2 regions of the Burkholderia arboris genome follow, and region 2 is predicted to be linked to the other one. Evidence: predicted binding sites of a transcription regulator. Region 2 holds the regulator's gene; the other holds the start of a gene.
What was found. The regulator LexA, encoded in region 2, represses DNA repair genes until DNA is damaged. The targets are predictions, from matches to a motif close to ACTGTATNNNNATACAGT.

Region 1 (5,499 bases), 1.5 Mb from region 2:
TCGCCGTACGCGCGATCGAGCGCGGCCAGCAGCGCGGGGCCGCAACGGCGCTGCAGCCCCGCGCGCGGCAGGCCGCGCAGATCGGCGAGCGTGCGGCAGCCGAGGCCGTCGAACCAGCCCGCATACGGACGCGCATCGGGCAGCAGCACGCAGGGCAGCCGGTCGAGCGAGCGGACGAGCGAAGCCGTGCGCGCGACGCGGCGCCGGATGCGCGCCCGCGCCGACGTGCGCGCGAGCAGCCACGCGCCGCCTCCGGTCGGCGCGGCGGACAGACGCGCCGCATAGCCGAGCGCCGCGAGCGTCGCGCGCACCTGGCGGCACAGCGACGGCAGGCCGCCGAACAGGCGCAGGCTCGGACCGACGTCGACGAGCAGCGTGGCTTCGTCGTCGAGGGCGACGCACGGCGAGAATCGCAGCAACGCGAGCGCGACCGCGCGCAGCGCATCGGCCTCGCGCGCGGGATCGCGTTCGACGAGCTGCGTCTCGGGCGCAAGTGTGAGCACGCCGCCGCGCTTCATGCCCGCGCGCACGCCCTGCCGCTGCGCGGCCGCATCGGCGATCAGCACGACACCCTGCTCGAGCACCGCGCAGCCCGCGCCGCCGGCCGCTGCGTCAGACGGCGGCGGGGCGCACACGTCGAGCGGCAGGCGCGGCAGATGGATGCCGAGCAAGACGCGCATAGCGGCTCTCCACGATGGGCGACGGCAGGTCGAGCACGAGCGGCTCGCTGCGCGCGGGCCCGCGACGCTTGACGATGTCGAGCGACACGCCGCCCGGCACGGGATACAGCGCGACGCGCAACACCGCGGGCGACGGCTGCCGCGCGGCCGACAGCGGGCGCAGCATCACGAACAGCGTGTCGCCCGTGCGCGCGGCCGCGAGATGCAGGCGCCGCAGCGCATCGGGCCGCGCGTCCTGCCAGAGCAGCAGCGCGCCGCAACAGCCGGTTCTGAGCGCCTGCTCGGCGGCCCACAGCGCATCCGTACGGCTGCCGGCGCGCAACCACAGCAGCGCGTCGGCCGGCACCCCGAGGCTGGCGAGCGCGGTTGCATGCGGCGATTGCGGCGGCGCGACGAGCGCGAGCGGACGCCGGGCGCTGACGGTGCGGGCAAGCGCGGGCGCGAGCAGCCGCATCTCGCCGCAGCCCGGCTGCGCGGCCAGCAGTTCGACGAGCCCGCCGACCGGCCAGCCGCCGCCCGGCAGCTCGGCCGACAGCGGCGCGAAGCCGGTCTCGATCGTGCGCGGGCCGCCGCGCGCGAGCTGCGAGCCGCGCCAGAGCGACGGATGAAGGGATTCGGGAGAAATGGAGGATGCGAGCATGACGCCACCCACAACTGTATGGATATACAGTATATGGCAATGCGCCCGCGTCGCACAGCACCGGTGCGTAACCGGTTTTCATCAGAGGAAAAACGACGGGATAGCCGGCGCGGCCGTCATGTTACGCCGCGCCGGAGCGGGCGTGGCCGGATCGTGTCGCCCGGCGGGCCGGCACACCACCCCACCGGCAAACCGGCACGATGCGGCACCCCGCACCGCACCGGCCCGCCTGCCGCCCGTCAGCCGAGCAGCAGCGCGTCGTCGTCGAGCTGCTCGTGACGCACCTTCTCGAACATCTGCAGCAGGTCCGGCACGTCGAGGCCCTTGCGCGCGTCGCCCGACACGTCGAGCACGACCTGCCCCTGGTGCAGCATTACCGTACGGTCGCCGTAGTCGAGCGCCTGCCGCATGCTGTGCGTGACCATCATCGTCGTCAGCTTGCTCTCGGCGACGATGCGCGCGGTCAGCTCCAGCACGAACGCGGCCGTCTTCGGGTCGAGCGCGGCCGTGTGCTCGTCGAGCAGCAGGATCCGCGACGGCCGCAGCGACGCCATCAACAGGCTCACGGCCTGCCGCTGGCCGCCGGACAGCAGCCCGATCCGGTCGGTCAGCCGGTTCTCGAGGCCAAGGTTCAGCAGCCGCAACTTGTCGCGGAACAGCTCGCGCGACGGCCGGTCGAGCGCGGCACGGAAACCGCGCCGCACGCCGCGCGCCATCGCGAGCGCCATGTTCTCCTCGATCGTCAGCGCCTCGCAGGTGCCTGCCATCGGATCCTGGAACACGCGCGCGACGAGGTGCGCGCGGTCCCACGCGGCCTTGCGCGTCACATCCGTGCCGTCGATCGCGATACGTCCCGAATCGACGCGCTGATCGCCGCTGACCGCATTGAGGAAGGTCGACTTGCCGGCGCCGTTCGAGCCGATCACCGCGACGAACTGGCCGTCGGGAATCTCGAGCGACAGCCCGCGCAGCGCGCGCGTCTCGATCGGCGTGCCGGGATTGAACGTGAGTTTGAGATCTTGTGCGGACAGCATGTCATGCCCCTCCGTTCTTGCGCGCGAACAGCTTCTTGCGCGTCGCCGGCAGCACCAGCGCGATCGTGACGAGCGCGGCCGTCACGAGGTTCAGGTCCTGCGCCTTCAGGCCGATGAATTCGCTGTTCAGCGCGAGCGCGATGAAGAAGCGGTAGACGATCGCGCCGAGCACGACCGCGAGCGTCGTCAGCACCAGCCGGCGCGCGGGCAGCAGCGTCTCGCCGATGATCACGGCGGCCAGCCCGATCACGATCGTGCCGATCCCCATCGAGATGTCCGAGCCGCCCTGCGTCTGCGCGAACAGCGCGCCCGCGAGCGCGACGAGCGCGTTCGACAGCGCCATCCCGGCGAGCGTCGCGCGGCCGGTCGCGATGCCTTGCGCACGCGCCATCCGCGGGTTCGCGCCGGTCGCGCGCATCGCGAGGCCGAGCTGCGACGAGAAGAACCAGTCGAGGCCGAGCTTCGCGATCACGACGACGATCGCGAGCAGCGCCGGACGCAGCACGTAGTCGGGCATCCAGTCGGGCTGCAGCACGGTGAACAGCGTCGGCTCGGTGATCAGCGGCACGTTCGGCCGGCCCATGATCCGCAGGTTCACCGAGTAGAGCGCGATCATCATCAGGATACTGGCGAGCAGATCCATGATCTTCAGGCGCACGTTCAGCCAGCCGGTGATGAAGCCGGCCACCGCGCCCGCGACGATCGCGATCAGCGTCGACGTGAACGGGTCGTAGCCGGCCGAGATCAGCGTCGCCGCAACGGCGCCGCCGAGCGGAAAGCTGCCGTCGACGGTGAGGTCGGGGAAGTTGAGGATGCGAAACGAGATCAGCACCCCGAGGGCGACGAGACTGAAGATCAGGCCGATCTCCAGTGCGCCCAGAAACGAGAACAGAGACATGATGGGGAAATCCTGTTGCTTCCCGGCCGGACGTGTACGGCCGGGCGAAGCGAACGGGCGGCTCCGGGTGGGAACCGCCCGTCCGGCGATGTCGTCCAGGCCCGGATCGGGCCTGCAAGCGCGGCGGTCGCGCCGCTTACTTGATGACCGTCTTCGCTTCCTTCACGAGATCCGGTGCCAGCGTGACGCCCTGCTTCGCGGCCGCGCCCGTGTTCACGAACAGTTCGAGGTTGCTGCTCGTCTCCGACGCGATCGCGCCCGGCTTCTCGCCCTTCAGGATGCGCGCGACGACCTTGCCCGTCTGGCGGCCGAGGTCGCCGTAGTTGATGCCGAGCGCCGCGATGCCGCCGCGCTTCACGCTGTCGGTGTCGCCGGCGACGAGCGGGATCTTCGCTTCGTTCGCGACCTTCACGAGCGCTTCGTACGCGGACACGACGTTGTTGTCGGTGTTCGTGTAGATCACGTCGACCTTGCCGATCAGGCTCTTCGCGGCCGGGCCGATGTCGACGGTACGCGGTGCGGCCGCTTCCTTCAGCGTCATGCCCTGCTTCGCGAGGATCTCCTTGAGCTCCTTCACGACGACGACCGAATTCGCTTCGCCCGGGTTGTAGACCATGCCGACCGTCTTCGCATTCGGCACGACGCGCTTGATCAGCGCGACCTGGCGATCGAGCGGCAGCTTGTCGGACACGCCCGTCACGTTGGAACCCGACGGGGCCCAGCCCTTCACGAGCTGCGCGGCAACCGGATCGGTGACGCCCGAATAGACGACCGGCACGCTCTTCGTCGCGGCGACGACCGACTGCGCGGCCGGCGTCGCGATTGCGACGATCACATCGGGCTTGTCGCCGACGAACTTGCGTGCGATCTGCGCGGCCGTGCCCGTGTTGCCCTGCGCGCTCTGGTATTCCCACTTGAGCTTGTCGTCGCCGTAACCTTCCGCCTTCAGTTCGGCGCGCACGCCGTCGCGGATCGCATCGAGCGCCGGATGATCGACGATCGACAGCACCTTGACGGTCTGTGCCTGCGCGGCGCCTGCCAGCGCGAGTGCGGCCACGCCGGCCGTGATCGAACGGATCGCGAAAGTCTTGAATCGCTTCATGGGTGAGTCTCCCCCGTATTGTGTCGGTTCTGGATAATGGATTCCCGCCGCCGTCGGGCGGGCGCCGCCGCGCGTGCGACACGCCGGCGATCGGCCCGCGCACGCTCCGGGAAAGCGTGCAGCGGCGAACGCACGAGGATACCATTTCCGCAGACCACCGCCTGACTCCGCGCTTTCGCCCGGCACGCCGGATCGCGGCACGCGCCGCCCCCCGGCGACCGCGTGCAAGGCCCGTCCGGCGGCGGCTTCGGCACGCATCGTGCCAACGCGTCAGCCGAGCTCGTGGCTTTACGTTATGCTGTCGGCCGACCCAATCCACTCCATCGGAGGGCAGATGAAACGGGGGATCCGAGCCGTCGCATTCGCCACTGTCGCGCTGGCGCTGCCGGGTGCGGCATTCGCGCTGACCGACGGCAGCGAGCAATACGACAACTGCATGCTCAATGCGCTGCGCGAAAGCCGCAACGGCGCGGCGGCGCAGCTGATCCAGCGCTCGTGCGACGCGCTGTACCGCAACAACGCGATGCTCCTGCCGCGCGAACGGCGCTTTCACGAGTGCGTCGTGCAATCGCTGCCGGGCGTGCGCGACAACTACGCGATCCAGCAGATCATGTCGATCTGCTCGCGGCGCGGCGAGATGTGAACGGGCGCTGATCGATACCGCGCGCCAAAGAAAAAGGGCCTGCGCGATGCAGGCCCTTTTCGTTCAGCGGTCCGGCCGGTAGGCGGCGTTCAGAACGACGCGACCATCGAGCCCTTGAACTGCTTCTTGATGAACTCCTTCACTTCCGGCGACTGGTACGCCTTGACCAGCTTCTTCACCCACGGCTGATCCTTGTCCTTCGCGCGCACGGCGATCAGGTTCGCATACGGGCTCGTCAGCGCTTCGAGCGCGATCGCGTCCTTGGTCGGCTGCAGATTCGCGGCCAGCGCGTAGTTCGTGTTGATCACGGCGGCGTCGACGTCCGACAGCACGCGCGGCAGTTGCGCGGCGTCGAGTTCGGAGATCTTCAGCTTCTTCGGGTTCTCGGCGATGTCGAGCACCGTCGCGTTGTTGCCGCCCGTGCCCGCGCCCGCCTTCAGCTTGATCACGCCTTGCGTCTGCAGCAGCAGCAGCGCGCGGTTCTCGTTCGACGGATCGTTCG
Region 2 (5,499 bases):
TGCAGATAGCGCAACCCAGTACGACCCTTGAGTCGCGCGCTGAGCGGTTCGGGGTCCGTCACATAGCAGAACAGCGTCTCGCCGCTGATCTCGGTGTGCTTCGCGAATGCCGACAACTCGTCGCGCAGCGTGGCCGGATCGGGCCCGTAGATCTCGATCACGTCGCAGCCGATCTCCGATTCGATCAGCGCGTGCGGCGCACCTTCGGCGATCTTGCGGCCTTCCTCGATCACGCACAGGCGATCGCACAGTCGTTCGGCTTCTTCCATGAAGTGCGTGGTGATCAGGATCGTCTTGCCGCGCGCGAGCAGCGAACGCAGCCGCTCCCACATCAGATGCCGCGCCTGCGGATCGAGGCCCGTCGTCGGCTCGTCCAGCACCAGCACGTCGGGATCGTTGACGAGCGCGCGGGCGAGCGTGAGGCGGCGTTTCATGCCGCCCGACAACTCGCCGACCTTCGCATCGGCCTTGTTTTCGAGCTTCGCGAATTCGAGCAGCGGCTGCACGAGTGCGCGTGCGGCCTGCGCCGACATCCCGAAGTAGCGGCTGAACACGAGCAGGTTCTCGCGCACGGTGAAGTCGGGATCGAGATTGTCGAACTGCGGGACGACGCCGACGCGCTGGCGTGCATGCCGCGCGCGCGATGGAACCGGTTCGCCGCATAGGGAGATGGTGCCGGCATCGGGGTGCGTGAGGCCGAGCAGCATTTTCAGGGTGGTGGTCTTGCCGGCGCCGTTCGGTCCGAGCAGGCCGTAGCATTCGCCGGCCTGGACGTTGAAGGACAGACCGTTGACGACGAGCTTGTCGCCATAGCGCTTTTCGACGTTGCGGAAATCGATCGGTGCGACGGACATGGGCATGTTGTCGTTGTGAGCGGGTGCGTTCCGCTGCCCGCCGGCTGGCCGGTTGGCGAACGGATCGGACGAATGCGTGTCACATGGGCATGACCGAAGCGAACGACGCCGGCGCGATATGACCCGCTGGAGTACGGACGAGCCATTCTAGTGCATCGGCTGCGTCTCTTCAGGGCATGCCTGCACGGTGCGATGCATGCGCGCACCGATCGTGCACTGCATCATCGCGCACGCGCCGCGCGGGGCGAATCAGCGTTTTCCATCCCTTGCGTCCTGAATTGCGGCGCACCATGATGAATGCGTAGGCTCGTTGTCGCGATAGGGAGGTTTCATGGCTAGCTACAACAAGATTTTGCTGTGTTACGACGGCACGCTCGAAGGGCGCAAGGCACTGCGCTGCGGCGCTAATCTCGCAATGGACCTGAAGGCCGAAACGCACTTGCTGTCGGTCGTCGACATGCGTTCGAGCATTGCGCAAAGTGCAGGTTTGCTGACCGATGTCGCATGCGGCCGCTTCGAGGAAACCGCGCGCGAAATCCTCGAGGAAGGGGTGAACTGGCTGCGCGAGCGTGGCGTGCAGGCCGAAGGCCATTTCGCGTTCGGTTATCCGATCGACGAAATCGCGAATCTTGCGTCGGAACTGAAGGTCGACCTCGTCGTTGTCGGCCACCGGTGCCGCAGCGGACTGTCGCGATGGTGGATGGGCTCGGGCAATACGCAACTGCTCGACCGCGTGAACTGCAGCATTCTGGTGGCGTGCTCGTCGGCGGAAGAGCAGAAAGCCGAAATCGCGCGCGAGCGTGAAGCGGCCACGGCGAACGGCAAATGATCTAAAGACGCGATGGTTGCCTGGTCGGCAATGCGTGCTGGTCAGGCGCCGCACCGCTTCAGCGGTGCGGGCGTCGAGCGCGGCCTGTTATGCGTGCAGGTCGATCGCGGACAATTTCCACGAAAACAGCCCGAAGCGGTGGAATACCGCCGCATAGCGCGTGCCGTCGGCGCTGCGCTGATACGTCACGACGAATTCATCGATATTCCGGTAGCCCGCGCTGGTTTGCTGCGGATGCGTCGCCTCGCTCGGGCTCGCCGGCGTGGCAGGCGCGGGCACCGCTGACGACGCGGTCGCAGCGGATGCGTTACTGCTCGCAGCGGCGGCACTTGCCGGCGCCGGATTGGCCGGCGTTGCGGCTGGTGCGCCGCCCGGTGTATTGCCTTGCGGCAGATTCGACAAATCAGGCGGGCGCTCGCCCGGATTGCCGCGCGGCGGCAATCCGCTCATCAGCGCGGCCACGCCCTCCGGGGTCGCGTACGCATCGACCAGCGGGCCGATCAACGCGGACCCGATCAGCGCGCCGATCACCGCAAACGGGTTGTTCTTCTTCACAGCGTCGATCCGGCGCATCAACTCTTCCGTGACCTGCTGTTTGAGGCTGATGCGTAGCGACGGAAAATCGACATACTCGCTGATCGCCTGCGCATCTCGCGCATCGATCGCCGATTTCAGGCGACCGAGCGCGACGTACGGCGACGCGTACGCATAGCCGATCGCCGCAATGACGACGACGATCAGCGCGACGATCAGCAGGGGCTTGAGTCGCCATGCGCGGCTCGGCGATCCAGTCACGTTGCCTCCGGTGCGGGGATGTTCCGCAATCAGAGACCGCCCGGCGTAGCCGATCGTTCCTCCGCGATGCAGCGATCGATCATCCGGCACACGGCATCGATCGTGCCGACCATGATCAGGCGCGACCGGCCGTGATAGACGCGCACCGGTGCGCGACGCGCGGGTTCCGCGTGATTCAGGCCGGCGTTCAGCGATACCCGGGCGAACGCGGGGAGCGCTGACGGCAGCAGGGACGCCTGCCGTTCGACTGCGACTTCTTCTTGCACGGGCGCGGCCGCGGACAGCGGTGCGCAGGGCGTGCGGCCGCGCAGATGACGCAGGCGGCCGAATTGACGGAAAGGCAGCAGACGGGCAAGGCGTTCCATGATGTTCTCCTCAGCGAGACGGAATGTCAGAGTTCGCCCGAGCGGATCAGCCCGACGGCGATGCCTTCCAGCGCGAATTCGGCGCTGCCGGCCTTGACGAAGATGTTTTCGTAATCCGGGTTCTCCGCGATCAGCTCGAGACCGCCCGGCCGGCGCATCAGGCGCTTGACCGTGACGTCGTCACCGAGACGCGCGACGATGATCTGGCCATCCTTCGCTTCCGTGCGCTTCTGCACGGCGAGGAGATCGCCATCGAGGATGCCGGCGTCGCGCATCGACAGGCCGCGCACCTTCAGCAGGTAGTCGGGCTTGCTCGTGAACAACGCGGGATCGCATGCGTAGTGCTGCGAGATGTGCTCCTGCGCGAGGATCGGGCTACCGGCTGCGACGCGGCCGACGAGCGGCAGCGACAACTGCATCAGGCCGGCGTGCGGCAACGTGAACTGGTGCGGGGCATCTTCGATGCCGAGCAGGCGGATGCCGCGCGACGCGCCGGCCGCCAGCTCGATCACGCCTTTGCGCGCCAGCGCGCGCAGGTGCTCCTCGGCCGCATTCGGCGAGCTGAAACCCAGTTCGGCCGCGATCTCGGCGCGGGTGGGCGGGAATCCGGAGCGCTCGATCGCGCGACGGATCAAGTCGAACACTTGCTGCTGACGGGCGGTGAGTTTGGTCATGGCTCAACTGTATGGATAGACAGTGAGCTGTATTTTTATACAGTACTTCGCGAATTTCAAGTGTTACGTGAGGTTCGACGCGATCACGCCGGTTCCGGCGTGATTTCGCGACGTCCGGACGGCGGTTTATCTGCCGCAACCGTCCATCCCGTCTGCGTTAGCACTTTTGAGTATTAAAAAATGAAGAACGATTATTTTTAATCATGTAACCCGTTCGTTAGACTGGCCCGACATCGCAACACCGACAACACTGGAGAACCAAGGATGGCGAAGCGCAATACGGGGCTGGTGGGCGGAGTGGGCCGCCTGATCGCAACACTCGCGCTGGGCGCGGCGGCGGCGCTGGGCGTCGCGACGCATGCCCAGGCCGATACGACGTTCCTGAACGTGTCGTACGACCCGACGCGCGAGCTGTATCAGGACTTCAACCAGGCGTTTGGCAAGGAGTGGAAGGCGAAGACGGGCGAGACCGTGAACTTCAAGCAGTCGCACGGCGGGTCGGGCGCGCAGGCGCGTTCGGTGCTCGACGGCCTGCAGGCCGACGTCGTCACGCTGGCGCTCGCGTACGACATCGACGCGCTCGCGAACAAGGGGCTCGTCAACAAGGACTGGCAGAAGCGCCTGCCCGACAACGCGTCGCCGTACACGTCGACGATCGTGTTCCTGGTGCGCAAGGGCAACCCGAAGGGGATCAAGGACTGGGACGACCTGACCAAGCCGGGCATCTCGATCGTCACGCCGAACCCGAAGACGTCGGGCGGCGCGCGCTGGAACTACCTGGCCGCATGGGCGTACGCGGTGCACAAGCCGGGCGGCAACGAGCAGACGGCCAAGGAATTCGTCACGAAGCTCTACAAGAACGCAGGCGTGCTCGATTCGGGCGCGCGAGGCGCGACGACGAGCTTCGTGCAGCGCGGGATCGGCGACGTGCTGATCGCATGGGAGAACGAGGCATTCCTGTCGGTGAAGGAATTCGGTACCGACAAGTTCGAGATCGTCGTGCCGTCGGTGAGCATCCTGGCCGAGCCGCCCGTCGCGGTGGTCGACAAGGTGGTCGACAAGAAGGGCACGCGCAAGCTGGCCGACGCGTACCTGAACTTCCTGTACAGCCCGCAGGGCCAGGAAATCGCGGCGCGCAACTACTACCGGCCGCGTTCGAAGAACGTGCCGGCGGAACTGACGAAGCAGTTCCCGAAGCTGAAGCTGTACACGGTCGACGACACGTTCGGCGGCTGGACGAGTGCGCAGAAGACGCATTTCGCGGACGGCGGCGTGTTCGACTCGATCTACAAGCCGCAGTAACGCCATAACGACAGCGGCGCGCCACGACAGCGCGCCGCATCCCCGATTGCCCGCCGGCGCGATTCACTGCGCCGGCGTTTGCGTCGGACCCATGAGCAGCATCGACCCAGCAAGAGCATCCGATGACGACGTACACCTTTCGCAAGCCGAGCGCGCTGCCCGGTTTCGGCGTGACGCTCGGCATCACGGTGGCCTATTTGAGCCTCGTGGTGCTGATCCCGCTCGCCGCCACGTTCCTGAAGACCGCGACGCTGTCGTGGGACCAGTTCGTCACCGCCGTCACGTCGCCGCGCGTGCTCGCGTCGTACCGGCTGACGTTCACGTCCGCACTTGGCGGCGCGCTGATCAACGCCGTGTTCGGCTTCCTCGTCGCGTGGGTGCTCGTGCGCTACACGTTTCCGTTCAAGCGCCTCGTCGATGCGATCGTCGACCTGCCGTTCGCGCTGCCGACGTCGGTCGCCGGCATTTCGCTCGCGGCCGTCTACGCGACCAATGGCTGGGTCGGCCAGTATCTCGCGCCGCTCGGCATCAAGATCGCGTTCACGCCGGCCGGCGTGCTGGTCGCGCTGACCTTCATCGGGCTGCCGTTCGTCGTGCGTACCGTGCAGCCGGTGCTCGAGGATTTCGAGCGCGAGCAGGAAGAAGCGGCCGCGTGCCTCGGCGCGTCGCGCTGGCTGACG

Region 1: a site for LexA is predicted at 1,334-1,351, ahead of imuA (translesion DNA synthesis-associated protein ImuA). Genes of this name have one in related genera too.

Annotation. Positions count from the first base shown of each region.
Region 1 is NZ_CP109821.1:3,282,428-3,287,926, forward strand. It holds gene OHZ10_RS15380 (Y-family DNA polymerase) at 1-680, opposite strand, end outside; gene imuA (translesion DNA synthesis-associated protein ImuA) at 613-1,320, opposite strand; gene OHZ10_RS15390 (ABC transporter ATP-binding protein) at 1,560-2,354, opposite strand; gene OHZ10_RS15395 (ABC transporter permease) at 2,356-3,252, opposite strand; gene OHZ10_RS15400 (ABC transporter substrate-binding protein) at 3,389-4,354, opposite strand; gene OHZ10_RS15405 (VF_A0006 family four-cysteine protein) at 4,689-4,997, shown strand; gene OHZ10_RS15410 (MetQ/NlpA family ABC transporter substrate-binding protein) at 5,087-5,499, opposite strand, start outside.
Region 2 is NZ_CP109821.1:1,751,985-1,757,483, forward strand. It holds gene nodI (nodulation factor ABC transporter ATP-binding protein NodI) at 1-854, opposite strand, end outside; gene OHZ10_RS08365 (universal stress protein) at 1,186-1,683, shown strand; gene OHZ10_RS08370 (DUF2939 domain-containing protein) at 1,771-2,478, opposite strand; gene OHZ10_RS08375 (hypothetical protein) at 2,508-2,843, opposite strand; gene lexA (transcriptional repressor LexA) at 2,870-3,517, opposite strand; gene OHZ10_RS08390 (sulfate ABC transporter substrate-binding protein) at 3,782-4,819, shown strand; gene cysT (sulfate ABC transporter permease subunit CysT) at 4,942-5,499, shown strand, end outside.